Regions from separate parts of the Oerskovia sp. USHLN155 genome, predicted to be linked through region 1. Evidence: riboswitches for the same ligand, from Rfam matches in the RefSeq annotation. Region 1 holds a riboswitch; the other holds the start of a gene.

Region 1 (7,857 bases):
GACAACGACATCGTCCTGGTGGACTTCTGGGCGTCGTGGTGCGGCCCGTGCCGCCAGTTCGCCCCGGTGTTCGAGGCGTCCTCGGAGACCCACCCCGACGTCGTGCACGGCAAGATCGACACCGAGGCCGAGCAGTCGCTCGCCGCCGCCGCGAACATCACCTCGATCCCGACGCTCATGGCGTTCCGCGAGGGCGTCCTCGTCTTCTCGCAGCCGGGCGCGCTCCCCGCACCCGCTCTGGAGCAGGTCGTCGAGGCCGTCAAGGGTCTCGACATGGACGACGTCCGTGCGCAGATCGCCCAGGCCTCGGCCGCGGAGTCGAACGGGCAGGCGAACGCCTGACCCGTCGACCACCCCGCACCACCGAAGGACCCCGGCTCCGGCCGGGGTCCTTCGTCGTGCTGGGGGTGTCGCGGGCCGTCAGGCGGCGGGGCGTGCCGCGGGCTCGTGCTCGGCAACGCCTCGCACGGCCGCCGGTCGTGCGGCGGTCCGGCGGGCCGCGCGGTCGCGCGCCCGGTCCGAGGGCTCGGGGAGGCTCGCGAACCGGCGCTCGAGCGCCGTGAGCCACCGTGCCCGCCGGGCCGGGGAGACCTCGGCGACGCGGGGGTGGTTGACCCAACGGACCCGTGGCACGCCGAGCTGGCCGAAGACCCCGCGGGCCACGACGCGGTGCACGGGGGCGCCGAACCACAGGCGGTAGAGCGGCCCGGGGGTCGTCATGGTCGTCACGAGCGTGACGCCCGAGAGCCCGAGCGTCCCCTGGAGCGTCCCGACCCGGCTCTCGGTGTACGCGAAGCCGGGGACCAGGACCTTGTCGAAGAAGCCCTTGAGGCGTGCGGGCATGACCTCCCACCAGACGGGGTGGACCAGGACGAGGTGGTCGGCCGCGGCCAGGCGTCCTTGGTACTCGGCGGCCCGGGGGTCGACGGTCCGTCCTTCGCGCCACGCGCCCAGGTCTGCGCGTCGGACCACGGGGTCGAAGTCGTCGAGGTCGAGGTCGATCACGTCGACGTCGTGCCCGGCGCTCGTCGCACCGCGGATCGCCGCGGCGGCGAGCGCCCGGCTGTAGCTGCCCTCGTAGGGGTGGTCGATCACGATCAGGACGCGCACCGGAGTCTCCTTAACGTTGTTCAATCTAACAACGTTAGAGTTGCTGAACATTGTTAAGGTGTCAAGGTGAGGGCGTGCGGCCGACCCGTGGCCGCCGACGATCCGAGGAGGTCGGGCGATGGCCGAGCGGCTGGACCGGGAGCGTGTCGTGCGCGCGGCGCTCGCGCTGCTCGACGAGGTCGGTCTCGACGGGCTGACCCTGCGCAGGCTCGCCCAGGACCTCGGCGTCAAGGCGCCCGCGCTCTACTGGCACTTCGCGAGCAAGGCCGACCTGCTCCACGAGATGGCCGCCACCATGCTGCGCGACCTCGTCGACGGCGAGGCCTGGGACGAGGCGACCGTTGCCGGGTCGCCCTGGCAGGACTGCGTGCGCGACTCCGCGACGAACCTGCGCCGCATGCTGCTCGCGCACCGCGACGGCGCGCGCGTCTTCAGTGGCACCCTCGTCACGGACGAGGCGCTGCGCGACGCGGTCGAGGTCCCGCTGGGCATCCTCGCGTCCGCAGGCTTCGCGCCCGACGACGCCGCGCGCGCCTGGGGGACCGTGCTCAGCTTCGTCCTGGGTTTCGTCGTCGAGGAGCAGGCGGTCGGTGGTGCGGGCGCTGACGACGTCGACGGTGTCGGAGGTGTCGGAGGTGTCGGAGGTGTCGGTGATGCTGACGGCGCCCGCGGCTTCGACGAGCGGTTCGGGTTCGGCGCCGACGTGATCGTCGCGGGGCTCGCGGCGCGGCTGCGCTGACGTCGAGCGGCGCTTCGGCACGGCCGACGCACGGCTCGGCGGCCGCGCACTGGCGCGCCGACGCCCCGCGGGGGATCGTGGAGGGGTGCGCGGACGCGACGAGGCGTCCGCCCTGGACGGCGGAGGACGTCATGAGCGGCTCGGTAGCGCGCATCACCCAGATCAGTGCACGGTCCGACGTGAGCTTCGACGACGCGGTGAAGACCGGGATCGAGAGGGCGAGCGAGACGCTGCGCAACCTCACGGGCGCGTGGGTCAAGGAGCAGAAGGTCGAGGTCAGGGACGGGAAGATCGTCGCCTGGCAGGTGGCGCTCGAGGTCACCTTCGTCCTCGACTGACGGAGGTCCGGGCGGGCGCGTCGGCTTGACCCGTGGAGGGGAGGGCGGCTATTTGACCCTGCCTCCGAGATTCCCGTACCCTTGAACGTCGGTGCGCTCGGTGCGCACTGGTCCCGTGTGCCCATGGTCCGGTCGCACTCGCACGCCACGGTGTGTTGAGTCCTGCCAAGACGACCAGACATGGCGAGCACGCCAAGACTAGAAGAGATGAGCAACAACGTGGTGTACGCGATCGTCAAGGCCGGTGGCCGCCAGGAGAAGGTGTCCGTCGGCGATATCGTCGTCGTCGACCGTCTGTCGGCTGGTGCCGGACAGTCCGTCGAGCTTCCTGCGATCCTGCTGGTGGACGGGGAGAAGGTGACCCACGACGCTGCGGCGCTCGCGAAGGTCAAGGTCACTGCTGAGGTCGTCCGGGACGAAAAGGGCCCGAAGATCACGATCCTCAAGTACAAGAACAAGACCGGCTACCGCAAGCGCCAGGGTCACCGTCAGCAGCTGACCCGCCTCAAGGTCACCGGCATCAAGTGACTTCCTCGGTGGCTCGTGAGGGCCGCCGCAGGTGATCCCACCCCCTCTTCTTCCAGCACGAAAGCAGGTTCGACATGGCACACAAGAAGGGCGCGAGCTCCTCGCGCAACGGTCGTGACTCCAACGCCCAGCGCCTCGGCGTGAAGCGCTTCGGTGGCCAGGTCGTCAGCGCCGGCGAGATCATCGTCCGCCAGCGCGGCACCCACTTCCACCCGGGCAACAACGTCGGTCGCGGTGGCGACGACACGCTGTTCGCCCTGACCGCCGGTGCGGTCCAGTTCGGTACGCGCCGCGGGCGCAAGGTCGTCGACATCGTCTCGGCCGAGGCCTGATCCACGACGCAGCACGCTTGACAGGAGGGGCGCACCGACGCGGTGCGCCCCTCCTGGTGTTCTTCCCCCCTGCTTGAGAGGACCATTTCCATGGCCACGTTCGTCGACCGCGTCGTCCTGCACGCCTCCGGCGGTGACGGCGGCAACGGTTGCGCCTCCATCCGCCGGGAGAAGTTCAAGCCGCTCGCCGGCCCTGACGGCGGCAACGGGGGTGATGGTGGGACCGTGCGGATCGTCGTCGACTCCCAGACCACGACGCTCCTCGAGTTCCACCACTCGCCGCACCGCCACGCGACCTCCGGCACCCAGGGCATGGGCGACCACCGCGCGGGCGCCAACGGCGGGGACCTGATCCTGCGCGTGCCCGACGGCACCGTGATCAAGGACACGGACGGCAACGTCCTGGCCGACCTCGTCGGCGAGGGTGCCGAGTACGTCGCCGCCGCCGGTGGCCGGGGTGGCCTCGGCAACGCCGCGCTCGCCTCCCAGCGCCGCAAGGCGCCCGGCTTCGCGCTGCTCGGCGAGCCCGGCGAGGAGGCCGACTTCGTCCTCGAGGTCAAGTCGATCGCCGACGTCGCGCTCGTCGGTTTCCCGAGCGCCGGCAAGTCCTCGCTCGTCGCCGCGATCTCCGCGGCCCGGCCCAAGATCGCCGACTACCCGTTCACGACCCTCGTCCCCAACCTGGGCGTGGTCCAGGCGGGCGACTCGCGCTACACGGTCGCCGACGTCCCCGGCCTCATCCCCGGCGCGAGCCAGGGCAAGGGGCTCGGCCTCGAGTTCCTGCGCCACATCGAGCGCACCGCCGTGATCGTGCACGTGCTCGACTGCGCGACGCTCGAGCCCGGTCGTGACCCGATCTCCGACCTCGAGGCGCTCGAGGCCGAGCTCGACGCCTACGCGGGCGACCTCGACATCGAAGGGGCCCGGCTCCCGCTCAACGAGCGCCCGCGCCTCGTGGTGCTCAACAAGATCGACGTGCCCGAGGCCCGCGAGCTCGCCGAGCTCGTGCGCCCCGACCTCGAGGCCCGCGGCCTGCGCGTCTTCGAGATCTCGACCGCGAGCCACGAGGGCCTGCGCCCCCTGACGTTCGCGCTCGCCGAGCTCGTCGACCAGGCTCGCCGTGACGCCCCGGCTCCCGCGCCGGCGCGCACGATCCTGCGCCCCAAGGCTGTCGACGACGCGGGCTTCACCGTGACCCGCAAGGGTGGCGCCGAGACCGGCTTCTACTACGAGGTCCGCGGCTCCAAGCCCGAGCGCTGGGTCCGCCAGACCGACTTCTCGAACGACGAGGCCGTGGGCTACCTCGCGGACCGTCTCGCACGCCTCGGCGTCGAGGAGAAGCTCTTCAAGGCCGGTGCCGTCGCGGGCGACGAGGTACGCATCGGTTCGGACAAGAACGCTGTCGTGTTCGACTGGGAGCCCACGCTCATCACGGGCTCCGAGCTCCTCGGCGGCCCGCGCGGCTCCGACCTGCGGCTCGAGGACACCTCCCGCCCCACGCGCTCGGACAAGCGTCGCGAGTACACCGAGCGCATGGACGCCAAGGCCGAGGCCCGTGCCGAGCTGTGGACCGAGCGCGAGTCCGGTCACTGGACGGACCCCGACCAGGACTGACCCCGTACGGGTCGACGGGTCGTCGACATCGCACGTCCGCCCACAGGGCGGGTACGGCCCTCGGGTCGTGCCCGCCCTGCGGCGTCCCCGGGTGGTGCCGACCCTGCGGGCGGGCGAGACGAGCGCCCGGAGGGGAGCGGCGTCGTCGGGCCGGCGGGGGAGCAGGTGCCCACGCCCTCCCACCGTGAGGTGTCACACGCTGAAACGGCGCCCCGTCCGGGCGCCCGGCGCGGGATGATGAGCCCGTGAATGCGCTCTCCGCACGCTCCCAGGTCGCCACGGCCCACCGGGTCGTCGTCAAGATCGGCTCCTCCTCCCTCACCGGACCGGACGGGCACCTCAGCGTCCCTGCCCTCCACGCGCTCGTCGACGTGATCGCGGCCCGCCACGCAGCGGGCGGGCAGGTCGTGCTCGTGACGTCGGGGGCGATCGCCGCGGGGATCGGACCGCTCGGCCTGAGCGCACGACCTCGCGACCTCGCGACGGCCCAGGCCGCGGCCTCGGTGGGCCAGGGCCTCCTCGTCGCCCGCTACGCCCAGGCGTTCGCCGAGTACGGCATCCGCGTGGGCCAGGTGCTCCTCACGGCCGAGGACACCATCCGCCGCGGGCACTACCGCAACGCGCAGCGCTCGCTCGAGCGTCTGCTGGACCTGGGGATCGTGCCGGTCGTCAACGAGAACGACGCGGTCGCGACGGACGAGATCCGCTTCGGTGACAACGACCGCCTCGCTGCCCTGGTCTCGCACCTGGTCCGCGCCGACGCGATGGTCCTGCTGACCGACGTCGACGGCCTGTACGACGGGCCGCCCTCGCGCCCCGGCACCCAGCGGATCCGCGAGGTCCGGTCCGCGCTCGACCTCGAGGGCATCGAGGTCACCGGCCGCGGCAGCTCGATCGGGACGGGCGGCATGCTCACCAAGCTCGAGTCGGTGCGCATCGCGACGGGCTCGGGCATCCCGGTCGTCCTGACCAAGGCCGCGCACGCCGAGGGCGCCCTCGCGGGGCGCGAGGTCGGGACGTGGTTCGCGGTGACCGGCAAGCGCACGACGCGCCGGCGCCTGTGGCTTGCGCACGCCGCCCGCACGCGCGGGCGCCTCGAGCTCGACGAGGGAGCGGTCACCGCGGTCCTGGGCGGACGCGCGTCGCTGCTGCCCGCGGGCGTGGTCGGCGTCACGGGCGACTTCGACGCCGGCGACCCCGTCGAGCTCGTCGCGCCCGACGGGCGCGTGATCGCGCGCGGCCTCGTCGCGTTCGACTCGAGCGACATCCCGGACCTGCTCGGGCGTTCGACGCACGAGCTGCGCGACAGGCTGGGCGAGGGGTACGACCGGGAGATCGTGCACCGCGACGACCTCGTGCTCGTGGGGCGCAAGCGCAAGGCGTCCTGAGCGCGGCTCGTCGCGGCCGACGCGCCCCTCGCGCGCCCCCTGACGGGGCCCGCCGACCCCGACCCGGGTCGACGGGCCCCGTCTCGCGCTCCCGGCGTCTCAATGCGTGGGACGGCGCTCTCACCCCTTGACTCCTCGCCCCCGGGAGGCTTTCCTGTGCGGCAGGTGAAGAGCGCCAGCGCCAAGACCCGGCTCGCTGGCCAGCAACCCTTCGACGTGACGGGGTGCTCCGGGTGGTACCTGACCGCGACCCGTCGGGCGCGGTAAGCACACGGAGGAACGGGCGATGCGCGCACTCGGGACGGAACAGGAGCACGACCGCAGGGCGGTGTGCCGCCTCGGCGGAGCCAGACCCCTCGCGCCCTGTTGTCGCTGACACGTTGCTGAACCCCCGCTGCACCTGACGCACGGCCGACACCCCGCGTCCCCCCTCCGCCGTCCCCTCGACGGCTCCCCACCGCCGCTCGCCGTGAGCCCGGCGTCGATCCGACGCACCCACGGTCCGTCGGCGACCCCTCAGCGCCCCGGCACTGCCGGTCCGACGGCGCGCACGACCGAAGGAGCACCTCTCGCATGTCCCTCTCGACCTGGCCCTCGGGCCCCGGCGGCCGTACGGCCCCGTCCCGCCGCGCGCTCGCCGCGGCCTCCCTCGCCGCGACGGCGCTCCTGCTCGGGGCGTGCGGCACCGGTGGCGGCAGCACGGCGGACGGCACGTCCCCCGGTCCGACGGCGGAGCCCGTCCCGGGCGGCAACCTCACCTTCGCGGTCACGGTCGACTCGCACTGCATCGACCCGCAGCAGGTCGGGAACAACGACGCGATCGCCTCGGCCCGTCAGACCGTGGCCTCGCTCACCGCGCAGGACCCGGACACGGGGGAGATCCTGCCGTGGCTCGCCGAGAGCTGGGAGGTCGACGCGGACGCGACGAGCTTCACGTTCACGCTCCGGGAGGGGCCGACGTTCGCCGACGGCACGCCGATCGACGCGGCCGCCGTCAAGACGAACTTCGACAAGATCGTCGAGCTCGGGGCAGCGGCCTCGCTCGGCTCGGCCTACCTCGTCGGGTACGAGGGGACCACGGTCGTGGACCCCCGCACCGTGCGGGTCGACTTCTCAGCCCCCAGCGCTCAGTTCCTCCAGGCGTCCTCGACCTTCTCGCTCGGTCTGCTCTCGCCCGCGTCCGCCGCGCTCAGCGTCGAGGACCGGTGCGCCGGGAAGTTCGTGGGCTCCGGGCCGTTCGCGGTGAAGTCGTACACGTTCGACCAGGAGGTCGTGCTCGAGAAGGTCGCCGGCTACGACTGGGCCTCCGGGGCCGACGACCACACGGGTGAGGCGTACCTCGACACCGTGACCGTGAAGTTCGTGCCCGAGGCCAGCGTGCGGACCGGCAGCCTGCTCTCGGGCCAGATCGACGCGACCGCGGCCATCAGCACGGTCGACCTGCCGCAGTTCGACGGCAACGGCTTCTGGCTCGCGTACCGGGCGAACCCGGGCGTCGTCTTCAACCTCTTCCCCAACGAGTCGCGACCGCTCGCCGCCGACCCCGCAGTGCGGCAGGCGATCAGCAAGGGCATCGACCGCGAGGAGATCGCTGCGACCCTGCTGACCCCGCAGGACGAGCCCGCGACGAGCGTGCTGTCGCACTCGACCCCGCTGTGGGCCGACGTCTCGGACGACCTGGCGTACGACCCGGACGGTGCGGAAGAGCTCCTCGACGACGCCGGCTGGGTCAAGGGTGCCGACGGCGTGCGGGTCAAGGACGGACAGCGGCTGTCCACCACCGTCACGTTCTGGCAGGTGGCCGAGCC
Region 2 (7,857 bases), on a different contig from region 1:
AGTCGATGCCACCGTCGACGCCCGTGTAGTACTGCCGCGCGTAGGCCAGCCCGAACAGGGTGTGGACGGCCGCCCACGAGATCGCGACGCTCCCCACGGCGAACACCGCGGTGAGCGCCTGCGCGCTCTTGTCGGCGGGAGACGCGAGCAGCAGGAGCCCGACCCCGACGAGGCTCACGACCGCCGCCGCCAGGATGAACAGGTGCGCCACTCGCCGTGACGGTTCCTCGCGCGTGGCATGGCTCGCGGTCACCCGGGCGTCCATGGGCGCGATGACGGCCCAGGTCCACACGACGAACAGCAGGGCGGCGACGCTCCACCCCGCGAGGACCGCGAACCGCAGGTAGCCCTGCGAACCGAGCCAGGTCCCGACCGCCACCCCGACCAGGACCCCGGCCGCCAGGCGCCACCCGGGGCCGGGCCCGAGCCGGTCGCGGGGGACGGGGTCGGAGGGCAGGTCGGGTCCGGAGGGCGTCACGCGGTCAGTCAACCACCGGCCGCGCGGCCCGGCGCGTCGGCCGGACTCGTCCCGGGGTGTCTGCGGCTACGCCCCTTCGGCGAGGTACCGGAGCTGTGCCCGGACGCTCTGCCGTGCTGCGGAGAGCAGACCGGGGACGACGTCGCCGTAGACCGAGGCGGTCACGTCGTCGACGAGCGCCTCCGTGACCGGGTCGCCCGCTCGGGCCCCGAGCGCCGTGCGCACCTGGGCGAGCCTGCCTGCCCTGTGCTCGCGGTACGTCCGCACGACGGCGGACAGGTCACCCAGGTGCGGGCCGTGGGCAGGCAGGACCGTCGCGGCACCGATCGACTCGAGCGCGTCGAGGCTCGTGAGGTAGTCGCGGAGCGATCCGTCGGGCTCGGCGATGACCGTGGTGCCGCGACCAAGGACCGTGTCGCCCGTGAGCACGCTGCCGTGCGGTCCGTCGTCGGGGAGGTGGAAGCTCGTCGAGTCGCCCGTGTGCCCGGGAGTCGCGAGGACCTCGATCCGCAGCCCGGCCGCGTGGATCGTCTCGCCGCCTCGCAACGGGGTCGCCTCGCGGGAACGGGCCGGGTGGCAGTGCGCCGGGTCCGCGGCGCGGACCGGCGCGCCCGTGAGCTCGGCGAAGCGTGCCGCTCCTGCGGTGTGGTCGGCGTGACGGTGCGTGATCAGCACGACCTCGACGCGCGGGCCGTCGGCCAGGGCGGTGAGGTGAGCGACGTCGTCGGGCCCCGGGTCGACGACCACGCGTGTTCCGGCCCCCGGTGCGGCCAGGACGTACGACCTGGTCCCGTCGAGCGTCATGGGACCGGGGTTGGGTGCGAGCAGCACCGAGGCCAGGCCCGTGACCCGCACGGGCACGCCCGACGACGCCGCGTGGGCGGGCCGTCGGGTGCGGTCGTCGCCGGGTGGGGTCACGGGACGGCCGTCAGTCCTGGAGCGCGGCCGCGAGGAGCTCGATCGTCTGCGTGCGGCCGGGGGTCGCGTCGAGGGACTCGTCCGCGCGCGAGCCTGCGACGGGCACGATCATGACCTCGTCGACGCCGTGCCGGGTGGCGAGCTCGCGCACGCGGCGGGCCGCGGCCTGCGGCTCGTCGACGATCCAGCGGTCGAGCATCTCGTCGGCCATCTGGGACGTGAGACCGTCGAGCGGCGTGGACGCGGCGTCCTCGACGCTCTCCTGTGCGCCCAGCGGCTTGCCCGAGCGCAGGCGGGCCATCATGCGGGCCTGCGGCAGAGCGCGGGCGCGGGCCTCGTCGAGCGTCGGGGCGACCGACACGTTGACCGTCAGGAACGTCTCCGGCGTCGGGTGCTCGGCCGACGGGCGGTAGCCGTCGCGGTAGAGGGCGAGGATCTCGTCGATGCCGGCGCCCGAGAAGTGGTTGGCGAACACGTACGGCAGGCCGAGCTCGGCCGCCAGGCGCGCGGAGTAGTCGCTCGACCCGAGCAGCCACACGGTCGGCACCGACTCGGCGGCCGGGGTCGCGTGGACGTCGTAGACCTGACCGGTCGTGAGGCGGACCGAAGCGCCCTCGGCACTCATGAGCGAGCGGATGTCCTGGACGTGCTGGGGAAAGCGGTCGACGTCGGACGTCGGGCCGCTGCTGCGCAGCAGGGCGGTGACGACCGGGTCGCTGCCGGGCGCGCGCCCGATGCCCAGGTCGACCCGCCCCGGGGCCATGGCCTCCAGGACCGCGAACTGCTCGGCGACGACGAGCGGCGCGTGGTTGGGCAGCATCACGCCGCCCGACCCGACGCGGATCCGCTCGCTCACCGCGGCGGCCGCCGAGATCATGACGGGCGGTGCCGACGCCGCGACCGCGGGCATGTTGTGGTGCTCGGCGAACCAGTAGCGCGTGAAGCCGAGACGGTCGGCGAGGCGCACGAGGTCCAGGGAGGCGGCGATGGCCTGGGCGGAGGACTGTCCCGAGCGGACGGGGACGAGGTCGAGGACGGAGAGGCGCGGCGAGGTAGTCATCGCCAGGTGCAACCCCGGGATACGGCTGGGGTATTCCTGCGCAGCCGCTGGGTGCGGAGCGGGTGTCGTCGATCACTCGCTCCGGCGACACGTACTCCGCACCCAGCGCGCGGCCGAGGGCCTAGCGTGCGGCGAGCGCCTGCTCGACGTCCTCGATCAGGTCGAGCGGGTCCTCGAGGCCGATCGACAGGCGCACGGTCGTCTCCGCGATCCCGACGGCGGCACGCCCCTCCGGACCCAGCTTGCGGTGCGTCGTGGTCGCCGGGTGCGTGATGAGCGACTTGGCGTCACCCAGGTTGTTGGAGATGTCCACGACCCGCAGGGCGTCGAGGAACTGGAACGTGCGCTTCTTGAGGAGCTCGGGGTCGGTGTGCGGGTCGTCGGCGCCGGGCACGTCGAGGTTGAACGTGACGACCGTCCCGCCGCCGCTCTGCTGGGCCTTGGCGAGCTCGACCTGGGGGTGCGAGGCGAGGAACGGGTAGCGCACGGCCGTGATGCCGGGCAGCTCCTCGAGCGCGGTCGCGACGTGGAGGGCCGAGGCGTTCTGCGCCTTGACGCGCACCGACAGGGTCTCGAGCCCCTTGACGAGGACCCACGCGTTGAACGCACTGAGCGAGGGGCCGGTGTTGCGGATGAAGGTCTGGACGGGGCCCTTGACGTACTCCTCGGAGCCCAGGATCGCGCCGCCCAGCACGCGGCCCTGCCCGTCGATGTGCTTGGTCGCCGAGTACACGACGACGTCGGCGCCGAGCTCGAGCGGCTTCTGCAGCACGGGGGTCGCGAACACGTTGTCGAGCACGACGACGGCACCCGCGGCGTGCGCGAGGTCGCTCACGCGGCGCACGTCGATCACGTCCTGCATGGGGTTGGACGGGGTCTCGAAGAAGACGACGTCCGCGGGGGTCGACAGCGCCTCCTCCCACTGGGAGAGGACGTGTCCGTCGACGTAGTCGGTGCGCACGCCCCACTTGGCGAAGATCTCGTCGAAGATCACGAGCGACGAGCCGAACAGCGCGCGGGCCGCGACGATGCGCGACCCGGCCCCGACCAGCGCCGCGAGGGACGTGAAGACCGCGGACATGCCCGACGCCGTGGCGTAGCAGGCCTCGGCCCCCTCGATGAGGCGCAGCCGCTCCTCGAACGTGTGCACGGTCGGGTTGCCGTAGCGCGAGTAGATGAAGCGGTCGACCTCGCCCGTGAACGCGGCCTCGGCCTCGGCGGCGCTCCCGTACACGTAGCCCTGCGTGAGGAAGAGCGCTTCGCTCGTCTCCTCGAAGTTCGTGCGGGCGTGGCCGCCGCGCACGGCGAGCGTGTCGGGGCGGACCGAGCGGGGGAGCGGGCCTCGCCCCGAGCCGCCCGGGATGCCGGCGGGGATGCGGAGCACGCCGTCCCCGGTCGCGGCGCTCACGACTGCGTCCAGGGCAGGCCCGCGGCGCGCCAGCCGTCGGAGCCACGGTGACCGGCGTCGTCGAGCCCTCCCTCGAAGCCCTCGAGGACGTTGTACGCGGGACCCAGCCCCGCGGCGGTCGCGGCCTTGGCCGCGCCGATCGAGCGGGCTCCCGAGCGGCACAGGAAGACGACCGGACGCTCAGGGCTCAACCCGGCCGCGGTGAGCTCCGCGACGAACGCCGCGTTGGGGCGGCCCGTGACGTCGACCCACTGGGTCAGGACGGGCTCACGGCCCGTCGAGGCAAGATCGGGGATCCCGACGAAGCGCCACTCGGCGTCGGTGCGGACGTCCACGAGGACGGCGCTCGGGTCGCTCTGGAGAAGGGCCCACGCCTGCTGGGGCGTGATGTCGCCGGCGTAGCCGTCGGCGGGCCGGGCGTCGGGGACCGGGGCAGCGGTCGCGCGGTCGGGGGCACTCATGGTGATCCTCCATCGGTCGTGGCGGTAGCACCCTCGCCCGTCACCGGGGGGTTGCTGCGGCGTCATCGTGCCAAGTCACTCAGCCGCTCTGGATGGTTGCGTCGGATCGTACGCCACCGTGACCACGGAAAAGAACAGGTGTCTCGCAGGGTGGTCGGGCTAGGTTCCTGCCCATGAGCCACCTCCCCGAACCGGACCGCGCGCCCGACCAGGCCGAGGAGCTCCTGGCCGGAGGGAACTCGACGACCGTGGTGCGGCGCGGTGAAACCGTCCGGCGGACCGCAGGGCCCTGGACGCCCACGGTCCAGGCGCTCCTGCGGCACCTGCGAGCACAGGGCGTCACCGAGGTGCCCGAGCCGCTGGGGACCGACGACCAGGGCCGCGAGGTGCTGTCCTTCCTCACCGGTGACGTCGCGCACTACCCGCTGCCCGAGTGGGTCTGGGACGAGTCGGTGCTCCGTGACGCGGGCGCGCTGCTGCGGCGCGTGCACGACGCGAGCGTCGGGTTCCTCGCCGCGGGCGGTGCGCCCGCGCCACCCGTCTGGCAGACCGCACCGCACGAGCCCGCCGAGGTCGTGTGCCACAACGACGTCGCCCCGTACAACCTGGTCTTCCGCGACGGGGTCGTGGTCGGGCTCATCGACTTCGACACCGCGAGCCCCGGCCCCCGGATCTGGGACCTGGCCTACCTGGGCTACCGGCTCGCGCCCCTCGTGGCGGATGCCGCGGAGGGGGAGGGGGGCGACGCCGTCGGGCGCTTGGACCCGTTGGCGCGGCTCGACACCCTGGTCTGCGCGTACGGGATGCCGTACTCGCGTCGCGAGGTCCTGACCGTCGTGGTCGCTCGCCTCGACGAGCTCGCGGCGTTCACGGACGAGCGTGCGGCCGCGACCGGACGCGACGACTTCCGGGCGCACGCGACCATGTACCGGGCCGACGCGCGACGTGTCCAGGCACTCGCGGACGCGTCGCCCCGCTGAGCCGGCCCGCCCGCCTGACAGACCGCACTGACCACCATCCGAGACGCGGTGCCCACCGGTTGACACGCTCTGCGGGCCTCGACCATCCTGGACACCAGGTCATGAGTGCCAGCGCAAAACCCCGGTTTGCTGGCCGGCAACCCTCCTCCGCGGTGGGGTGCCCCGGGTGACGACCAGGTCCCTCTCTATCTGGAGGGGGGCAAGCGCGGAGGGGCCGGCACGGCGAACTCCGACGACCACCGGAGGACGTGCCATGAGCGCACACGCAGTCATCGAAGCACCCACCTCGTGTGCCGTGCTGCCCGTCGTGGGCAGCGACACCCTGGTCCCCCTCGTCGACGGGCGCAGCGTCCCGTACGCGAACCTCGACGTCGCGGCCTCGGCCCCGGCGCTCCAGGTCGTGGCCGACCGGGTCAACGAGGTCCTGCCGCTGTATGCGAGCGTGCACCGCGGCGCGGGCTACCTCTCCCAGGTGTCGACGGCCCTCTACGAGGCCGCCCGCCAGACCATCGGCGCGTTCGTCGGCGCGCGCGAGGACGACGTCACGATCGTCACGCGCAACACCACGGACTCCCTCAACCTCCTCGCGGGCTGCGTCCCGGTCCAGGCGGACGGCTCGCCGGGGCGCGTGCTCGTCCTCGACGTCGAGCACCACGCGAACCTCCTGCCCTGGCAGCGCACGGGCGGGGCCACGGTCCTCGTCGGTGGAGCGACGGTCGCCGAGACCCTGTCGGGCCTGCGCGCCGAGCTCGCCCGCTTCCCGTACGCGCTCGTCGCGGTCACGGGGGCGTCGAACGTCACGGGCGAGTCGCTGCCGCTCGCCGCGGTCGTGGCCGCGGCGCACGACGCCGGCGCGCGCGTCCTGCTCGACGGCGCCCAGCTCGTCCCGCACCGGGGCGTCTCGCTCGCCGCGAGCGACGTGGACTACGTCGCGTTCTCGGGGCACAAGACGTACGCGCCGTTCGGTGCGGGCGCTCTCGTCGGGCGCCGCGACTGGCTCGACTCCGGCACGCCCTACCTCGCCGGTGGCGGGGCGGTGCGCAACGTGACGCTCGACGGCACCACGTGGCAGAGCGCCCCGGCACGGCACGAGGCCGGGTCGCCCAACGTGATCGGCGCGGTCGCGCTCGCCTCGGCGTGCGACGCGCTCGCGGCCCTCGAGCCCGGCGAGCTCGTCGCGCACGAGACCGAGCTGCGGGCCCGCCTCGTCGAGGGGCTGGAGGCGATCGACGGCGTGCGCGTCGTGCGGGCCTGGGCCGACGCCGTCGACCCGGTGGGGGTCGTGACGTTCTCGGTCGACGGCTCGGACGCGGGGCTGGTCGCGGCCTACCTGTCGGCCGAGCACGGCATCGGCGTGCGCGACGGCCGCTTCTGCGCGCACCCGCTCCTGGCCCGGCTGGGCTTCCCGGCCGGGGCGATCCGGGCGTCGATCGGGGTGGGCACCACGGGCGAGGAGATCGACCGTCTCGTCACCGCGCTGCGCACCTGGGTGAGCGAGGGGGCCAAGGCCCGGTACGAGGTCGTGGACGGCTGCTGGGTCGTGAGCGACGACCCGCGTCCGCTCCTGCAGGTCGCGGGGCTCTCGGGCCTGTTCGCGACGGCCGCCGCAGGCAACATCACGGCCGCCGTGGGCTGCGGACCAGCCCCCGCGTGAGTACCCTCTGACCTGCGAAGACGTTGCCTGGAGCGCAACGTTCACCGGGGCGTCACCTCGTCGTTCACGAACGACCGCTCCGTGGTCTTGGCGGCGACGCCTGCGTGTGTTCTGATATGCGCTGTGCAGCACGATGTCCACCTAGAAGGCCACGGGTTCCGCCTCGAACCCCTGGCTGTCGCGCACGCCGGTGCGCTGGCCCAGATCGTCGATCCGTCGATGTGGGCAGGCATGAGTACGACCCTCCCCGAGGGGGAGGTCGGGATGGTGAACTTCATCGAGGACACCCGCGCCACCCGCGCGCTGACGGCCTTCGCCGTCGTCGACGCGGGCTCGGGTCTCGTGGTGGGGAGCACCGCTTTCCGTGACCTGTCGCTCGACGACAGGCGCGTGGAGATCGGGCGGACCTTCTACGCCCGTTCCACGTGGGGGAGCCTCGTCAACCCGGTCTCGAAATGGTTGCTGCTCCGACATGCGTTCGAGTCGTGGGACGTGCACCGCGTGGGGTTCCGGGTGGACGCGCGCAACGCGCGCTCGCTCGCCGCGATGCGTCGCCTCGGCGCCTACGAGGAGGGCGTCATGCGGGGTCATCGCACGGCGCCCGACGGGACCCGTGCCGACTCGGTGTGCTTCTCGATCCTGGCGCACGAGTGGGCGGGCGTCGAGCTCGGCCTGCTCGACCGCATCGCGAGCCCGCGCATCGTGCCCGTGCTCGGCCCGGTCGGGCTGACCGATGCCGGGGAGCCCGATGCCGGGGCGCTCGGTGCCGCGGTGCCTGTGGGGCCGCCGGTCCTCACCGTGGTGCCGCCCGTCGGCGAGGTCCCGCTCGGAGGGGGCTTCGACGTCGTGGTCGCGGCCGGCCCGGGCGACCTCGCCGCGGTCCCCGACCTGCCCCCGG

What was found. A riboswitch is a leader RNA that binds a small molecule or an ion and turns the genes downstream of it on or off. The one in region 1 is predicted to bind S-adenosylmethionine.
Region 2: it holds a riboswitch for S-adenosylmethionine, as region 1 does, so the genes downstream of both, WFH32_RS07270 (aminotransferase class V-fold PLP-dependent enzyme) here and WFH32_RS04215 (ABC transporter substrate-binding protein) in region 1, are expected to answer to the same signal.

What each region holds. Positions count from the first base shown of each region.
Region 1 is NZ_JBBCXG010000002.1:285,388-293,244, reverse strand. It holds gene trxA (thioredoxin) at 1-342, shown strand, start outside; gene WFH32_RS04250 (NAD(P)H-dependent oxidoreductase) at 421-1,161, opposite strand; gene WFH32_RS04245 (TetR/AcrR family transcriptional regulator C-terminal domain-containing protein) at 1,229-1,849, shown strand; gene WFH32_RS04240 (dodecin family protein) at 1,981-2,187, shown strand; gene rplU (50S ribosomal protein L21) at 2,407-2,715, shown strand; gene rpmA (50S ribosomal protein L27) at 2,790-3,047, shown strand; gene obgE (GTPase ObgE) at 3,138-4,661, shown strand; gene proB (glutamate 5-kinase) at 4,907-6,049, shown strand; SAM riboswitch class IV at 6,214-6,325, shown strand; gene WFH32_RS04215 (ABC transporter substrate-binding protein) at 6,623-7,857, shown strand, end outside.
Region 2 is NZ_JBBCXG010000004.1:207,384-215,240, reverse strand. It holds gene WFH32_RS07300 (DUF1345 domain-containing protein) at 1-478, opposite strand, end outside; gene WFH32_RS07295 (MBL fold metallo-hydrolase) at 545-1,339, opposite strand; gene WFH32_RS07290 (LLM class flavin-dependent oxidoreductase) at 1,407-2,456, opposite strand; gene WFH32_RS07285 (O-succinylhomoserine sulfhydrylase) at 2,578-3,840, opposite strand; gene WFH32_RS07280 (rhodanese-like domain-containing protein) at 3,861-4,325, opposite strand; SAM riboswitch class I at 4,332-4,424, opposite strand; gene WFH32_RS07275 (phosphotransferase enzyme family protein) at 4,499-5,305, shown strand; SAM riboswitch class IV at 5,403-5,517, shown strand; gene WFH32_RS07270 (aminotransferase class V-fold PLP-dependent enzyme) at 5,559-6,959, shown strand; gene WFH32_RS07265 (GNAT family N-acetyltransferase) at 7,041-7,857, shown strand, end outside.